DNA from 2 places in the Methylomarinovum caldicuralii genome. Region 1 is predicted to be linked to the other one. Evidence: predicted binding sites of a transcription regulator. Region 1 holds the regulator's gene; the other holds the start of a gene.
The links. The regulator HrcA, encoded in region 1, represses chaperone genes, less so after heat shock. The targets are predictions, from matches to a motif close to TNTTAGCACTCNNNNNNNNNGAGTGCTAANA.

Region 1 (8,541 bases):
CGGCGAGGTCACGGATGCTCAGGGCGGTCAGCATCGGTGTGTATCCAGGATGTCAGTGGCAGGTGGGTGGGGAGCCGGTGGCGGAGCGTACTCGGCCTGGATGGCCGAGTATCGAGTACCCAGGGATGGGTTCACCGCGTCTCCGCCACCGGCTCTCCGCCCGCCTGTGGGTGCGTCTGAACGAAATCGCATCTTCAACAGTTGCTCCAGTGGAGTTTGACCCGCAAAATCTCGAAAAAGTCGTAGTCCAGCGGGTGGAGCAGGCGGAAGGGTTTTGCCGCCTTGCGGACGACGATGTGGTCGTCGATCAGCACCTCGGGGATGGAGACGGTGTCGCAGGTCACCTCCGCGCGCATGTCCTTGGCGGCGCCGAAGGCGATCTTCACCTCGCTGTCGCCGGCGATGACAATGGGGCGGTTGGTGAGGGTGTGGGGGTTGATCGGCACCAGTTCGATGGCGTCCAGGGTCGGATGCAGAATCGGGCCGCCGCCGGAGAGGGCGTAGGCGGTGGAGCCGGTGGGGGTGGAGACGATCAGGCCGTCGGCGCGCTGGGCGTTGAGGAAGCGGCCGTTGATGTGGGTGAGGATCTCGATCATGTGCGGCGTGATCCAGCGGTGGACCACGACCTCGTTGACCGCCAGTTCCTCGTGGATCACCCGGCCGTCGCGCAGAATCTGCGCTTTGAGCATCAGGCGTTCCTCGGTGAGGCAGCGGCCGCGGAGGATCTCCTCCAGCCGGACGCCGACCTCGTCCGGGGAGATGTCCACCAGAAAACCGATCCGTCCCAGGTTGACGCCGATCACCGGGGTGTCGTGAGCCGCCACCGCGCGCACGGTGTTCAGCAGGGTGCCGTCGCCGCCGACGGCGATGACCACGTCGCAGCGCCGGCCCAGCGCTTCCAGCGGCAGGACTTCGCCGCTGCCGAGCATCTCCCCGCTGACCGGATCGAGCAGCACGGTGAACCCGCGCCGCCGCAGATCGTCATACAGACGGCGCACGGTCTCGCCGACCCGCTCCACGTTGGGTTTGGCGCTGATGCCGATGGTCCGAAACCGATAATCGCTCACTACTATGGAACCGCCATGAGGCAAACCAATTATATTAGGTCTTTCTTGACAGGGTATCCAGAGGTTGCTACTTTGTCAGCACTCGAAGAGGAGGAGTGCTAACCATGACCCAGTCCCTGGAATTGACCGACCGCGCCCAGCACCTGTTGAAGGTGCTGATCGAGCGCTACATCGAGGAAGGTCAGCCGGTGGGCTCGCGGGCCTTGGCCCGGGAGGCCGGACTCAACCTGAGTCCGGCGACGGTCCGCAACGTCATGGCCGATCTCGAGGAAATGGGATTGGTGACCTCGCCGCACACTTCCGCCGGCCGGGTGCCGACCGTGAAGGGCTATCGGCTGTTCGTCGATGCCCTGCTGACCGTGCAGCCGCCGGAGCAGGAACTGATCCAGCGGCTGTGGGACGATTTCGAGGTCCTGGAAGACCCCCAGGAACTTTTGGAAACTGCCTCCCAGCTGCTGGCCCGCATCACCCGCATGGCCGGTCTGGTGACCCTGCCCCAGCGGCGGCGGCTGACCTTCCAGCACATCGAGTTTTTGCCCCTGTCCGGCGGCCGGATCTTGGTGGTGCTGGTGACGGACGACCAGGAGATCCACAACCGCATTATCCGTCCCCGGGTTTCCCTGACGCCGTCCCAGCTGCAGGATGCGGCCAATTATCTCAATTCCCTGCTGCGGGGTCGGCGCCTGAGCGAAGTGCGCGAAACCCTGGTGACGGAGATGCGGGCCGCCGGCGAGCAACTGCGCCAGCTGATCGAGATGACGCAAACGCTGTTCAGCGGCGAAGCGATGGAAGAGGACTTCATGCTCGCCGGTCAGACCAACCTGATGGAGTTCAACGAACTGGCCGAACGCGAGCTCCTGCGTTCCCTGTTCGAAGTGTTCGAGGAGAAACGCAACCTGATTCATCTGCTTGACCAATGCATCCAGGCCGAGGGGGTGCAGATCTTAATCGGTGAGGAATCCGGCTACCGGCCGCTGGCGTCGTGCAGTCTGGTGGCGCGTCACTACGACGTCGGCGAGCGGGCCCTCGGGGTCATCGGCGTCATCGGGCCGACGCGGATGCACTATGAGCGGGTGATCCCCCTGGTGGACATGACCGCCAAACTGCTCGGTTCGGCCTTGAATCAGAAATTATCGGCCCCATCTTAAGTTCCGGTTCAAATTTTTGGCAATATTGTGGAGTGACTATGAGCGAGGAGAAGAAAGCGTCCCCCGAGGCGGTGGCCGAGCCGGAAACCCCGGCGGAAAGCGGCGACAAGACCGCCGATGTCGAAGCCCTGAAGCAGCAGCTCGCCGCGGCCGAGCGCAAGGCCGAGGAAAACTGGGAAAAGCTGCTCAGGGCGCAGGCTGAGCTGGACAATCTACGCAAGCGCATGGAGCGCGAGCTCGACAACGCACGCAAATACGCCATCGAGAAGTTCGCCAAGGAGCTGCTGGCGGTAGTGGACAGCCTGGAGCTGGGCCTGCAGGCGGCGGTGGAAACCGATGACGTGGAGAAGATCCGCGAAGGCATCGAGCTGACCCTCAAGCAGCTGCTGACGGTCTTCGACCGCTTCAACATCCGGGCCATCGATCCCACCGGCGAGAAGTTCAACCCCGATTTCCACCAGGCGATGGCCACCGAAGCGGTCAAGGGCGTGGAGCCCGACACCGTGGTCAAGGTGTTCCAGAAAGGCTATACCCTCAACGACCGCCTGATCCGTCCGGCGCTGGTGGTGGTGGCCAAGCCGCCCGCCGAGGAGCAGCCGCGCATCGACGAGCAGGCTTGAAATCGACAGGGTCGGCCCCATTTAGTGGAGTAGCCGAAGAAAACAGGTAATCAGACGAAGGAGAACGAAGCAATGGCAAAGATTCTAGGTATCGACCTGGGTACCACCAACTCGTGCATGGCGGTCCTCGAGGGCGGCAAGCCCCGGGTGATCGAGAACGCCGAGGGTACCCGCACCACTCCCTCAATCGTCGCCTTCACCAAGGAAGGCGAGGAGCTAGTCGGCCATCCGGCCAAGCGTCAGGCCATCACCAACCCGGAGAACACCCTGTTTGCGGTCAAGCGTCTGATCGGACGCAAGTTCGACGATCCGGTGGTGAAAAGGGATATCGACATGGTGCCCTACAAGATCGTCCCCGGTCCCAACGGGGATGCGTGGGTCGACGTGCCGGCGGTGGGCAAGAAGATGGCCCCGCCGGAGATCTCCGCCCGCGTGCTGCGCAAGCTGAAGCAGGACGCCGAGGCCTACCTGGGCGAGGAGATCAAGGAAGCGGTCATCACCGTGCCGGCCTATTTCAACGATTCCCAGCGCCAGGCCACCAAGGACGCCGGCCGCATCGCCGGGCTGGAGGTCAAGCGCATCATCAATGAGCCGACCGCCGCCGCCCTGGCCTTCGGCCTGGACAAGGAAAAGGGTGACCGCAAGATCGCCGTGTACGACCTCGGCGGGGGCACTTTCGACATCTCCATCATCGAGATGGCTGACGTGGAAGGCGAGCGCCAGTTCGAGGTACTGGCCACCAACGGCGACACCTTCCTGGGCGGGGAGGATTTCGACAAGCGCATCATCGACTACCTGGTGGATGAATTCAAGAAGGACGCCGGCATCGACCTGCGCAACGACCCCCTCGCGCTCCAGCGTCTCAAGGAAGCGGCGGAAAAGGCCAAGATCGAGCTGTCCTCGACCCAGCAGACGGAAATCAACCTGCCCTACATCACCGCCGACGCCACCGGGCCCAAGCACCTGAACGTGAAGCTGACCCGGGCCAAGCTGGAGGCGCTGACCGAGGATCTGATCGAAAGGACCCGCCAGCCCTGCGAGCAGGCGCTCAAGGACGCCGGTCTGTCGGCTTCCGACATCAACGACGTGATCCTGGTGGGCGGCCAGACCCGGATGCCGAAGGTGCAGGAATGCGTCAAGCAGATCTTCGGCAAGGAGCCGCGCAAGGACGTCAACCCGGACGAAGCGGTGGCTTTGGGTGCTGCGATCCAGGCCGGGGTGCTGTCCGGTGAAGTGAAGGACGTGCTGCTGCTCGACGTGATCCCGCTGTCTCTGGGGATCGAAACCCTCGGCGGGGTAATGACCAAGTTGATCGAGAAGAACACCACCATTCCGACTAAGGCGACCCAGATCTTCTCGACCGCCGAGGACAACCAGACCGCGGTGACGGTGCACGTGCTCCAGGGTGAGCGCGAAATGGCCAAGGACAACAAGTCCCTGGGCAAGTTCGACCTCACCGACATTCCGCCGGCGCCGCGCGGAGTGCCGCAGATCGAGGTGACCTTCGACGTGGACGCCAACGGCATCCTCCACGTATCGGCCAAGGACAAGGCCACCGGCAAGGAGCAGTCCATCGTCATCCGCGCCTCCAGCGGTCTGACCGAAGAGGAAATCCAGCGGATGATCCGCGACGCCGAGGAGCATGCGGAGGAAGACCGCAGGTTCAAGGAGCTGGTCACCGCGCGTAACGAGGCCGACGCCCTCATCCATGCCACCAGAAAGAGCCTGGAGGAACTGGGCGACAAGGTGGCCGCCGGCGACAAGGCGCAGATCGAGGCGGTCATCAAGGAACTGGAAGAGCTGGTCAAGGGCGACGACAAGGACGCCATCGAAGCCAAGACCCGCCAGCTGGCGGAGCTGTCCGGCAAGATCGCCCAGCAGGCCTACGGTGCCGGTGGCGCCGGCGGGGCTGAGGGTGGTGCCGGTCCCGAGACGGGGGCTGGCCCGCAGCAACAGGCCGGTGGCGAGGACGTGGTCGACGCCGAGTTCGAGGAAGTCAAGGACGACGACAAGAAATAAACCGCCGCGCGAACTTGCGCTAAGCTTTAAGGCGGACGCAACGCCGCCGGCCCGTTTTGGGTCGGCGGCTTGTTGCGTTTAAGTGGAAACCAAAAGGGCTTCTGGTGAACGAGCCAGGAGAGGAAACATCATGGCAGAAGATTATTACGTCATTCTCGGAGTGTCCCGCAACGCCAGCGAGGCGGAGATCAAACGCGCCTTCCGCAAGCTGGCGATGAAGTACCATCCGGACCGCAACCGCGACAATCCGGAAGCCGAGGAAAAGTTCAAGCAGATCAAGGAAGCTTACGACGTCCTCAGCGATCCGCAGAAGCGGGCCGCCTACGACCAGTTCGGCCATGCCGGCGTCCACGGCGGGGCCGGCGGCGCAGGTACAGGGGGCTTCAATGCCGAGACGTTCAGCGACATCTTCGGCGAGGTGTTCGAGGATCTGTTCGGCATGGGCGGCCGGGGCCGTGGGAGCCGCAACCGGCCGCGGCGCGGCACCGACCTGCGTTATAACCTGGAGATCACCCTGGAAGAGGCGGTGGCCGGCACCGAGGTGGAAATCCGGGTGCCGACTCTGGTGACGTGCGACGAGTGTGGCGGCAGCGGTGCCCGTCCCGGCAGCACGCCGGTCCCCTGTTCCCTGTGCCACGGGCATGGGGTGGTGCGGATGCAGCAGGGCTTTTTCTCGGTGCAGCAGACCTGCCCCCAGTGCCAGGGCACGGGGCAGGAAATCCGCAGCCCCTGTCCGGCCTGCCGGGGCCGGGGCCGGGTGCAGAAGACCAAGACCCTGATGGTTACGATTCCGCCCGGGGTCGATACCGGCGACCGCATCCGCCTGGCAGGAGAAGGGGAGGCCGGCGAAAACGGCGGCCCGCCGGGGGATCTGTACGTGCAGATCCACGTCAAGCCCCATCCGATCTTCACCCGCGAGGGCAGCGATCTCCACTGCGAGGTGCCGATCAGCTTCACCACCGCTGCCCTGGGGGGTGAGCTGGAGGTGCCGACCCTCGACGGCAAGGTGATGCTCAAGATCCCGGCGGAAACCCAGACCGGCACCCTGTTCCGCCTGCGCGGCAAGGGCGTCAAGCCGGTGCGCGGTGGTCCCCAGGGGGATCTGATCTGTGGGGTGCGGGTCGAGACGCCGGTGAACCTCAACCGGGAGCAGGTCGAACTGCTGAAGCAGTTGGACGCTTCCCTCAAGGGCGGCGGCAGCCGTCACAGCCCTCAGGAGCACGGCTGGTTCGACGGCGTCAAGCAGTTCTTCGAGAAACTGACCGGAAAAGAAAAGGAGCACGAATGACGATTCGAGTCGCCATCCCCGGCGCCGGCGGGCGCATGGGAAAGACCTTGGTGCAGGCCGTGGCCGCGGCCGACGACATGACCCTGGCGGTCGCCACCGCCCGGCCCGATTCGCCCGACATCGGCAAAGACGCCGGGGAGCTGGCGGGCATCGGTCGCCAGGGGGTGCCCCTGAAAGCCGCCATCGGTCCGGAGGACGAATTCGACGTTCTCATCGACTTCACCCTGCCACAGGCCTGTCCCCAGTTCGTGGAACTGTGCCGCCGTCGCGGCAAGCGCCTGGTCATCGGCACCACCGGGCTCGGTGAGGCGGACAAAGAACGCATCGCGGCGGCGGCGGAAACCATCCCCATCGTCCTGGCTCCCAACATGAGCGTGGGCGTGAATCTGGCCCTCAAACTCCTGGATCTGGCCGCGCGGGTGCTGGGGGACGAGGTGGACGTGGAGATCGTCGAAGCCCATCACCGCAACAAGGTGGATGCTCCATCCGGCACCGCCCTGCGCATGGGCGAGGTGGTTGCCGCGGCTTTGGGAAGGGATCTGGACCGGTGCGCCGTCTATGGCCGTCAGGGCCACACCGGGCCCCGCGACCGCAACACCATCGGCTTTGCCACCATCCGCGCCGGCGACATCGTCGGCGAGCACACGGTGATGTTCGCAGGAGAAGGGGAGCGGCTGGAAATCACCCACAAAGCGTCGAGCCGGATGACCTTCGCCCGGGGGGCGCTGCGGGCGGCGCGCTGGCTGATGGGCCAGGCCCCCGGCCTGTACGACATGCAGGACGTCCTTGGGCTCAAAGATTGACGCTCTGGCTTTTCTCCGATAAAGTGCTGCTCTCCAAATGACTCATTATCGCTTCTGATCGCGATAACGGACGCGAGCGTCCGAGTCATTGAGTTTTTGGGCAACAAACACAAACCAACTTGAAGTGGAGCAATATCATGGCGAAAAAAGTAATGATTCAAGTCGCGCTGGATACTCTGGATCCGCAAGTGACCCTGGATCTGGCGGCGAAAACCGCTCCTTACATCGACATCATCGAAATCGGCACCCCGTGCGTGAAGTACAACGGCATTTCCCTGGTCAAGGAAATGAAGGCCAAGTTCCCGGATCGCAAGGTTCTGGCCGACCTGAAGACCATGGACGCCGGTGAATACGAAGCCCGTCCGTTCTTCGAAGCTGGCGCCGACATCACCACCGTGCTGGGTGTCGCCGAACTGGCCACCATCAAGGGCGTGATCAAGGCAGCCCATGACAACAACGGCTGGGCCCAGGTCGACATGATCTGCGTGCCGGACATCGTCGCCACCGCCAAGGCATCCGCCGAAGCCGGCGCCGACATCCTGGGCGTGCATACCGGTCTGGACCAGCAGGCCGCAGGTCAGACTCCGTTCGCCGACCTGAACAAACTGACCTCCCTGGGTCTGAACGTGATGATCTCCTGCGCCGGCGGCATCAAGCCGGAAACCGTCGCCGACGTGGTCAAGGCCGGTGCCGACATCGTGGTCGTCGGTGGTGCCATCTATGGTGCGGACGATCCCGCCGCCGCCGCCAAGCAGATGCGCGAACTGGTCGACAAGGCTGCCGCTGAGGTCTGAGAATGAGTCCTCATCGCAAACTGGTACTGGACAAGATCACCGAGATCCTCTCCGTCACGCCGGACGAATACGAAGACCGCCTGACCGCCATGGTCGATGCGGCCGAGCAGGTCTTCGTCGGCGGGATGGGACGCAGCGGGCTGGTCACCAAGTTCTTCGTCATGCGCCTGATGCACGCCGGCTACAAGGCCTTTGTGCTCGGCGAGACGGTGACCCCGGCCATCCGCAAGGGTGATTTGTTCATCGTCATTTCCGGTTCCGGTGAGACCGGTTCGATGATCACCAACGCCAAGAAGGCCAAGGAAGTCGGCGCCAAGGTGGTGCTGCTCACGGCCAAGAGCAGCTCGACCCTGGCCGAGATCGCAGACGAAGTGCTGCAGATCGGCACCGACGATTCCTACGCCAAGGTCAAGGGACTGCCCATGGGCACCATGTTCGAGCTCTCCACCCTGATCTTCCTGGAAGCCATGGTGTCTCACATCATCCACGAGAAGGGCATCCCGGAAGAGAAAATGCGTGAGCGTCACGCCAATCTGGAGTGATTTGCGCACGGGCAGCCATTGCCGCAAAGGCAGGCATCTTCGGATGCCTGCCTTTTTTAATGGCCGAAGAGAAACACCTGGGGATTTTCTCCCGCGCGGATGTAGCCACGGTACATGCCCTCGGTATTGAAAGGCATGGCGATATGGCCGTCGCGGTCGAGGGCGACCGCGCCGACGGTGTCGTAGGCCCGCTGCCACTGGCGGTAGCGGCGTTCGGTGACGAAGTATGCCGGCGGCTCGATGGCCAGCCCCTGATCGGC
Region 2 (8,541 bases), 610 kb from region 1:
ATGGCGTCGTTGGGGCACTCCAACACGCACACATCGCAGCAGATGCATTCGTCGGTGATCTTCAGGGCCATATCATTCTCCTGCTTGAAAAACCTGCTTGAGCCTGTGGGCGACCGGTTCCGGAACGAACGGGGTCACGTCCCCCCCGAGCCGGGCGATCTCCTTGATGAGGCTCGAGGACACGAACGCGTACTGCTCCGCCGGGGTCAGGAACATCGTTTCGATGGCGTCGCCGGTGAGGCGCCGGTTCATCGCCGCCAGCTGGAATTCGTACTCGAAGTCCGACACCGCCCGCAGCCCCCGGAGGATGACCCGGGCCCCGTGCTCGCGGGCGCAGTCCACCAGCAGATTGCCGAAGCCGATCACGGTGACGTTGTCCCAGGGCGCCAGGACCTGCCGGGCCAGGGCGACGCGCTCGTCGAGGGTGAACAGCGGCCCCTTGCCGCGGTTTTCCGCCACCGCCACCACCACCCGGGAGAAGACCCCGGCGGCGCGCCCGACCAGATCCACGTGACCGTTGGTGATGGGATCGAAGGTGCCGGGATAAATGGCGGTGACGTTCATGCCTGTGCCTGCCTCCGGTACAGATGACAACCGACCTCCCCCACCCGTTTGTGGCGCCACAGCGTCCAGTCGGACGGCACCGCCGGCGTCAGCACCGCTTCGGCCTCGACATAGATCCAGGCGGTCGCCGTCAGCCACCCGCCTTGTTCCAGGGCCTGGCAGACGGGTGCCACCTGGCCGCGTCCGAAGGGCGGATCGAGAAACACGATGTCGAAGGGGCGGTCGGGCGGGCGGCGCAGGAACCGCGGCACGTCGGCACGGACCACGCGGATTTCGGCGTTCAGCTGGCGGGCGGTCGCCTGCAGATGGCGCACGACGCCAGGATGGGATTCCACCTGCACCACCTCACCCGCCCCCCGCGAGGCGGCCTCCAGCCCCAAGGCGCCGCTGCCGGCGTAGAGGTCAAGACAGCGGGCCCCTGAAACCGCCTCCCGCAGCCAGTTGAACAGGGTCTCGCGCACGATCCCCGGCGTCGGCCGCAATCCTGAAACCGCCGGGAAACGCAGCCGGCGCCCGCGCCAGCGGCCGGCGATCAGGCGGACTTCACTGCTTTTCGCCATCACCCCTGGAAACGGCGCCCCCGCCCACCAGAACCGTCTGGAAACGGTCGGGATCCAGATGACGCCGGAAGGCTTCGACGACCGCCGTGCGGTCGACCCGGGCCACCTCGCGGGGGAAGCGGTCGAGATAGTCCAGCGGCAGACCGTAGAAACCGATCATGGCGACGTAGTCGGCCAGTTTGGCGTTGCTGTCGTAACGCAGCACGAAACCGCCGGTGATGTTCTTCTTGGCCGCCTCCAGCTCCGTCTCGGTTGGCCCTTCGGCCAGATAGCGGTCGATGGTCCGGCGCAGCACCTCGAGGGCGGACTCCGCCGCATCGTTGCGGGTCTGCAGGCCGGCGACGAACGGCCCCTTTTCCTTCAGCGGCACGAAGTAACTGTAGGCGCTGTAGGACAGCCCCCGCTTCTCCCGCACTTCCTTGACGATGCGCGAGGTGAAGCCGCCCCCGCCGAGGATGTGGTTGCCGACGTAGAGGGCGTAGTAGTCGGGATCGCCCCGTCTGATCACCGGCATGCCGGTATAGATGTGGGTCTGGGCCGAGGGGAAGGGTTTGCGCTCGGTACGGGCGTGCTGCGGCGCGGGGACCGGCGGGATCGGTGCGGCCGGCTCCCCCTGCGGGAGTGCATCAGTGAGGCGGCGGGCAATGCGGTCGGCTTCGGTGCGGCTCACGGCCCCGACCACCACCACCAGGGCGTTGCGGGCGACGTAATAGCGACGGTGAAAGTCCTCAAGATCCTGGCGCCGCATCGCCTTGACGGTGTCGATCTCCCCTTCGCTGGGATGGGCGTAGGGGTGGTCGCCGTAGATCATCTGGTAGAAACGCATCGCTGCCAGCTGCCCGGGCGATTCCTCCCGCTGTTTCAGGGCCAGCAGCAGGCGCTTCCTTTCCCGCTCGAAATCGGCCCGGGCGAAGCGGGGGTGGGCCAGGATCTCGGCGGCGGTTTCCAGGGCGACGTCCAGCTTGTCCGCGGCGGTGAGGCTGCGCAGATCGAGCCAGGCGGAGTCGCGCGACACCCCGGTGCTCAGCTGCGCGCCCACGTTTTCCAGACGCTGGGCGATGGCATCGGCATCCCAGCGGCCGGCGCCGGTATCGAGCAGCGCCGAGGTCAGGTGGGCGAGACCGAAGCGGTCCCCGTCCCAGGCGCTGCCGGCGGCGAACACCACCTGCACGTCTACCAGCGGCAATTCCGGCGTGTGGACGTAATAGACCTTCACGCCGTTTTCGGTCCGCCAGGACTGGATCTTGGGCCCGGCCCAGACATCGAAGGCCAGCACCAGCCCCACAAAGAGCGCGAAACAAGCTTTAACGGACATGGTTACCTCCTAAACCTGCCGGTGCGGGCGGACGCTGACCGGCCTTGATCGGCAACGGCTGCAGCCGGGCGACGGTGAGATGATCGGCGGTCAGGTACTTGCGCGCCACTTCCTGCACCTGGGCGGCGGTGATCTGCTGAATGCGGTCGACGTACTCGTCCAGGCGGCGCCAGCCCAGTCCGTTGGTCTCCAGCAGGCCGATCTGCATGGCCTGGTAGAACATGGAGTCCCGTTCGTAGACGGCTTCGGCGGTCACCTGGGTCTTGACCCGTTCCAGCTCCCCGGCGGACACCGGTTCTTCCTGCAACCGCTTGACCTCCTGGCGCAGGGCCTGTTCCAGTTCGTCCAGGTCATGACCCTGAGCAGGGGTGCCATTGAACAGAAACAGTGTCGGCAAACGGTCGTAGAGATCGTAACCGGCGCCGGCGGCGGCGGCGATCTGTCTGCCCCGCACCAGGTGGGTGGCCAGGCGGGCGCTTTCACCGCCGTCGAGAACGCCGGCCAGCACGGTGAGGGCGTAGGCTTCCCACTGCCGGTCCTCGGGCAGACTCGCCAATACCGGCACCTTGTACCCCATGAGCAGATAGGGCAGTTTGGCCGGCACCTTCACCGTCAGCCGCCGCTCTCCCCGCTGCTCGACTTCGGTGCGGGGCTTGAGCGGCGGAATCTCACTGGGTTCGAGCGGGCCGAACCACTTTTTCGCCCACGTGAGAATCCGCTCGGGATCCACGTCTCCCACCACCACCAGGGTGGCGTTGTTGGGGGCGTACCACTGCCGGTACCACTGGCGCAGGTCGGCGACGGTGAGTGCTTCGATGTCCGCCGGCCAGCCGATCACCGGATTCCGGTACGGGCCGTTGGTGAAGGCGACGGCCATGAAGTGTTCGTAAGTCTTGGCCCTCGGCTGGTCGTCGGTGCGCATGCGGCGCTCCTCCAGCACCACCTGCTTTTCCTTGGCGAATTCCTTTTCGTCCAGTTTGAGGTGACGCATGCGGTCCGCCTCCAGTTCGAAGGCCACCGGCAGCCGGGACTTTTCCAGGGTTTCGAAATAGGCAGTGTAATCGGTGCCGGTAAAGGCGTTCTCGCGCCCGCCCAGCTCGGCGATGATGCGGGAGAATTCGCCCGGCCCGTGCTTTTCGGTCCCCTTGAACATCATGTGTTCGAGCATGTGGGAGATGCCGGTGATGCCGTCGTGCTCGTAGCTCGAACCCACCTTGTACCATACCTGGGAGACCGCCACCGGAGCGCGGTGATCTTCCTTCACCACCACCTTGAGGCCGTTGTCGAGCCTGTATTCGTGAACCTTGGGGGCGGTGGCGCAGGCGGCCAACGGCAGCAGCAACACCAGCCAGAGAAAACAGAGAAATCTTCGGATCATCGCGTCCGTCCCGTAAATTCCAAGGGATTTAGTATAAAATGATATGTCCCAACCATTGTAATGCAATCTCACCCTCAGGGCCCATGAAAGCGAAAACGCTCGACGATTCCACGCTCCCTTCCGCCTCCTGGCGCGCCTATTTCGAGCTGTGCAAACCCCGGGTGGTGGCGCTGATCGTCTTCACCGCCGTCGTCGGCATGTTCCTGTCGGTTCCCGGCATGGTGCCGCTGCGACCGCTCGTTTTCGGCACCCTAGGCATCGCCCTGGCGGCGGCCTCGGCGGCCGCTTTCAACCATTATCTCGACCGTCACGCCGACGCCCAGATGGGCCGCACCCGCCACCGTCCCCTGCCCCAGGGGGAACTGGAGCCCTGGAAGGTGCTGGTATTCGCCTCGGCTTTGGGGCTGGCCTCGATGATCATCCTGGTGGTCTGGGTCAACTGGCTGACGGCGATCCTGACTTTCCTGTCGCTGATTGGCTATGCGGTCGTTTACACCGTCTATCTGAAACGGGCCACCCCCCAGAACATCGTCATCGGCGGGGCGGCCGGGGCGGTGCCGCCAATCCTGGGATCGTGCGCGGTGTTGGGGCAGATCCACCCCAACACGGTGCTGCTGTTCCTCATCATCTTCCTGTGGACCCCGCCCCACTTCTGGGCCCTGGCCATCGCCAAACGCGACGAATACGCCAAGGTGGACATTCCCATGCTGCCGGTGACCCACGGCGTCGAGTTCACCGGTCTGCAGGTGTTTCTCTACACCATCCTCCTCACCGTCATCAGCGTGATGCCCTACCTCACCCGCATGAGCGGCCTGATCTACCTGGGCGTCACCGTCATCCTGGACGCCATCTTCCTCTATCTGGCCTGGCAGCTGCGCCTGCAGCCTGACAACAAGCGCCTGGCGATGCGGACCTTCGCCTACTCCATCCTGTATCTGATGATCCTGTTCGCCGCCCTGCTGGTGGACCACTACTGGTATTTTTATCCATAAAAAACGGACGGCCCCGTTTCCGGAACCGCCCGCCGCACTTTGCAACAGGTCGGCGCTCAGGCCGCTTCGGCCAACATCAGGTGCTTGAGCTTTTTGAGCGCATTCTTTTCCAATTGGCGAATGCGCTCGGCGGAAACACCATAACGGTCGGCCAGTTCCTGAAGGGTGACCTTCTTTTCCCCAAGCCAGCGCGACTGCAGAATGTCGCGGCTGCGCTCGTCGAGCTGCGACAGGGCGGCCTGAAGCCGTTCGTGCTCGACTTGCTGCCACTCGTGCTCCTCCAATTGGTGCGCCGGATCGGAATCGATTCGCGCATGGAGGAAATGGACCGGCGCCGGAGAGGCGTTTTCCTCCTCGTCCGCGCCGCCGTCGAAGGCCATGTCCTGACCGTTCATGCGCTTTTCCATTTCCCGCACGGTTTCCACCTTCACGCCCAGATCCTTGGCGATCGCTTCCGCTTCGTTCTGGTTCAGCCAGTTCAGCCTTTTGCGCGCCTTGCGCAGGTTGAAGAACAGCTTGCGCTGCGCCTTGGTGGTGGCGATCTTGACGATGCGCCAATTGCGCAGGATGAATTCGTGGATCTCGGCACGAATCCAATGCACCGCGAAGGAAATCAGGCGCACCCCGACCGCCGGATCGTAACGCTTCACCGCCTTCATCAAGCCGATGTTGCCTTCCTGGATCAGGTCCGCCAGCGGCAGACCGTAACCCAGATAGCCCTTGGCGATCGGCACCACATAGCGCAGATTGGCGAGAATCAGCTGCTTGGCTGCTTCCAGATCGTTCTGGCGCCGAAAGCGGGTAGCCAACTCCCGCTCCTCCTCGGCGCTCAATTTCGGCAGTTGATTGACGGCCACGATGTAGTCGTTGACCGAACGGATCGACTTGCCGATGCCCGGAATGGCCAGTGCGTTGCTCATCCTGCTATCCCCCTGTTGGTTTGTTGTTGTTGCAAAGCCGAAGGCCAATCTAGCACTCTCGAAGAGAGAGTGCCAGTCTCCTGGAAAGTTCCTTGACGTAAAGAAAAAAACCGCCCCGAAGGGCGGTCCCCAAAAAGAGGCAATTCAATGGCTACGCAATAAGGAAAAGTGCAACCACTTTTCCAGGGTCCCCCACCTCCCTGTGGGGGGATATGGAGAAAAACATGAAGCGTCAATCAGTCTTCCAAGACGTCGTCCGCCCACTGGGCCTGGTCAGCGCCGATGCGGGCGACAGCCTCGTCGTAGACCTCACCACACAGCGGTTTGCCCAGCAAGTTCAGGATACTGGCAAGGCTCTGCAGCCAGACTCCCAGGATCCCCAGCGCGAACCAACCGAAGAAGACAAAACCGTAGTGCAGGGGGGCAACGAACAACTCTTCCATAAACCAGAAGGTATGACCCCATTCATTCAGACCGACGTTAGGGACGATCATGAACGGCCCCACCACCGAGATCAGGTACGGGAGGGACATCCCCTTCTTTGTATAGTCAAAGTAAGGCAAACGGGTATGAGCGTAGATGAAAGCGCCAAAACCCGTGATGATGTAGACCGGATACGAACCATAAAACTCGATGATGTGGCTCGGCGTGAAGTCGGTATCACGGACGATGGTCTGATGCCAGGTTCCGTCCTGTTCAGTGAAAAAGCTCGCCCCCCAGTAAATGGAATAGGCATAGGCAAACAACCAGATAAGATGGGTAAAGTTGCGGCGCAGCTCCTCCCGGGTGCCAGCGATCTTGTCCAGATCGCGGGGCCGGGTGCGCCACAGATAACCCCACAGCATGGCGGCAATGATGACTTCCACCACGATTTCAGTGTACAGGAAATTCATCCAGTAGGTTTCGAATTCCGGTGCGAAGGAATCCAGACCAGCTTGCCAGCCGTAAACCCTTTCATACCACACCACCCAAGAATAGAGGATGGTGTAGATCGCAAAGGCAAACGCAAGCCATCTGCGGTTCAATATAGGTTGCTCCGCCTGGGCGGAGACACCAGCCGATGTAGCTGCCATAAGTAACCTCCTTAACGTTTCGTTGTTATGACGAGCGAGGCAAAATCTACCAGTTCCATCGTCGCGCTTTTTTGACCCAGATCAAAAATAATACATTTTTTGTAGTTTTATATCGCATAAAAACCATTTTTATTTCAAATGGTTACAATATTAAACTATTAGAAGTGAGGAAATGGACCGGCGCCGGAGAGGCGTTTTCCTCCTCGTCCGCGCCGCCGTCGAAGGCCATGTCCTGACCGTTCATGCGCTTTTCCATTTCCCGCACGGTTTCCACCTTCACGCCCAGATCCTTGGCGATCGCTTCCGCTTCGTTCTGGTTCAGCCAGTTCAGCCTTTTGCGCGCCTTGCGCAGGTTGAAGAACAGCTTGCGCTGCGCCGAGCTGCCGAGCTATTGTCAAATCTGGTGTCCAGCCGCCTCGGTCGTACCCTGTGAATGATCCTCTACGCGTTCGCCATCCTTGAATTTCACTCCCTCGACCACATCGGCCAACAGATTGTAGCCCCGAAGGCGTCGCCACTTTTTCTGCGCTGTCTCCATCAGCTTCCATGCCATCGTCAATATCGTCATGCGGTTGCGACAGTTTTTGGTCTTGATGGTCCTCAGGCGCACCGTGGCAAATACCGATTCGATCGGGTTCGTTGTCCGAATGTGCTGCCAGTGCTTGGCAGGAAAATCGTAGAACGCCAGCAGCGATTCCTTGTCCTTCGTCAGGCATTCTATGGCCTTTGGGTACTTGGCCTCGAAGCGCTTCACGCAACGGTCGAAGGCCTGGTAGGTGTCCTGCCGGGTTTCGGCCATCCAGATCTCGTGCAGGGCCTCCGTGAGCTTGGGCTGCACCGACTTGGGCACCTTGTTCAGCACGTTCGCCGTCTTGTGCACCCAGCAACGCTGTTGTGCCGTCTTTGGCCACTTCTTGGCGATGGCCTTCCAAAAACCCAGAGCGCCGTCACCAATGGCCAGCTTTGGCGGGACCGTCAGCCCCTGGCTTTCTAGTTGCTCGATCACCTCCAGCCAGCTGGCCTCGGACTCCCGATAGCCATCGACCACCGCCAGCAGATCCTTGCGCCCCGTCTCGTCCGAGCCTACCACCACCAGCAGGCACAGACGATCGTCCAGCCGCACGTTGCTGTAGACCCCATCGACCCATACGTACACATAGCGCCGCCGACTCAGATCCCGCCGGCGCCATTGCCGATACTCCGCCTCCCAGATCTTCTTGAGCCGACCGACCGTGGCAGCCGACAGCCCCTTGGCCCAGCAGGGCCTCCAGCGCTGGATGCATCTCCCCCGTCGAGACCCCCTTCAAGTACAACCAGGGGATGAATTCCTCGACGTTCTTGGTCCGCTTCAGGTACGGCGGTACCAGTCGGCTGTTGAACTTGATACCCTGGCCAGAACGTTGGGGACCTTGACCGGCACCTCACCCAGACCGGTCTGGATGCTGCGTTCCGGGAGATACCCATTGCGCACCACTGCCCGCTTCCCGTCCACGCTCTGATCGGCATATCGGCTCAGAAGCTCAACCACCTCCGCCTCAATGGCCTGCGCCAAAAGCTGCCTGGCCCCTTCCTTCAGCAGTTCATTCAAGGCATCTTCGGCTGGTGTTTTCAACTCGACAACGTTACTCTCGTTCATAGCGATGTACATCTCCTGGTGGTTGTTGTTTCGTCACGATCAGTCATCAGGGTACACCGCTTCTTCAATCACCCCATACACCAGAAATCAGCATAGCTCCTAC

Region 2: the regulator HrcA is predicted to act here: its motif matches at 5,777-5,807, upstream of rpoH (RNA polymerase sigma factor RpoH).

The regions. Positions count from the first base shown of each region.
Region 1 covers NZ_AP024714.1:2,619,602-2,628,142, reverse strand. Annotated here, with positions in the region: gene recN (DNA repair protein RecN) at 1-34, opposite strand, end outside; gene MCIT9_RS13270 (NAD(+) kinase) at 195-1,067, opposite strand; gene hrcA (heat-inducible transcriptional repressor HrcA) at 1,172-2,215, shown strand; gene grpE (nucleotide exchange factor GrpE) at 2,254-2,835, shown strand; gene dnaK (molecular chaperone DnaK) at 2,908-4,854, shown strand; gene dnaJ (molecular chaperone DnaJ) at 4,982-6,142, shown strand; gene dapB (4-hydroxy-tetrahydrodipicolinate reductase) at 6,139-6,945, shown strand; gene hxlA (3-hexulose-6-phosphate synthase) at 7,083-7,739, shown strand; gene hxlB (6-phospho-3-hexuloisomerase) at 7,742-8,281, shown strand; gene MCIT9_RS13230 (isoaspartyl peptidase/L-asparaginase) at 8,338-8,541, opposite strand, start outside.
Region 2 covers NZ_AP024714.1:2,007,274-2,015,814, forward strand. Annotated here, with positions in the region: gene MCIT9_RS10230 (YfhL family 4Fe-4S dicluster ferredoxin) at 1-71, opposite strand, end outside; gene coaD (pantetheine-phosphate adenylyltransferase) at 73-564, opposite strand; gene rsmD (16S rRNA (guanine(966)-N(2))-methyltransferase RsmD) at 561-1,124, opposite strand; gene MCIT9_RS10245 (M16 family metallopeptidase) at 1,108-2,439, opposite strand; gene MCIT9_RS10250 (M16 family metallopeptidase) at 2,429-3,817, opposite strand; gene cyoE (heme o synthase) at 3,901-4,809, shown strand; gene rpoH (RNA polymerase sigma factor RpoH) at 4,866-5,729, opposite strand; gene amoC (bacterial ammonia monooxygenase, subunit AmoC) at 5,966-6,802, opposite strand; gene MCIT9_RS10270 (hypothetical protein) at 6,945-7,082, opposite strand; partial or broken gene MCIT9_RS10275 (IS256 family transposase) at 7,197-8,438, opposite strand.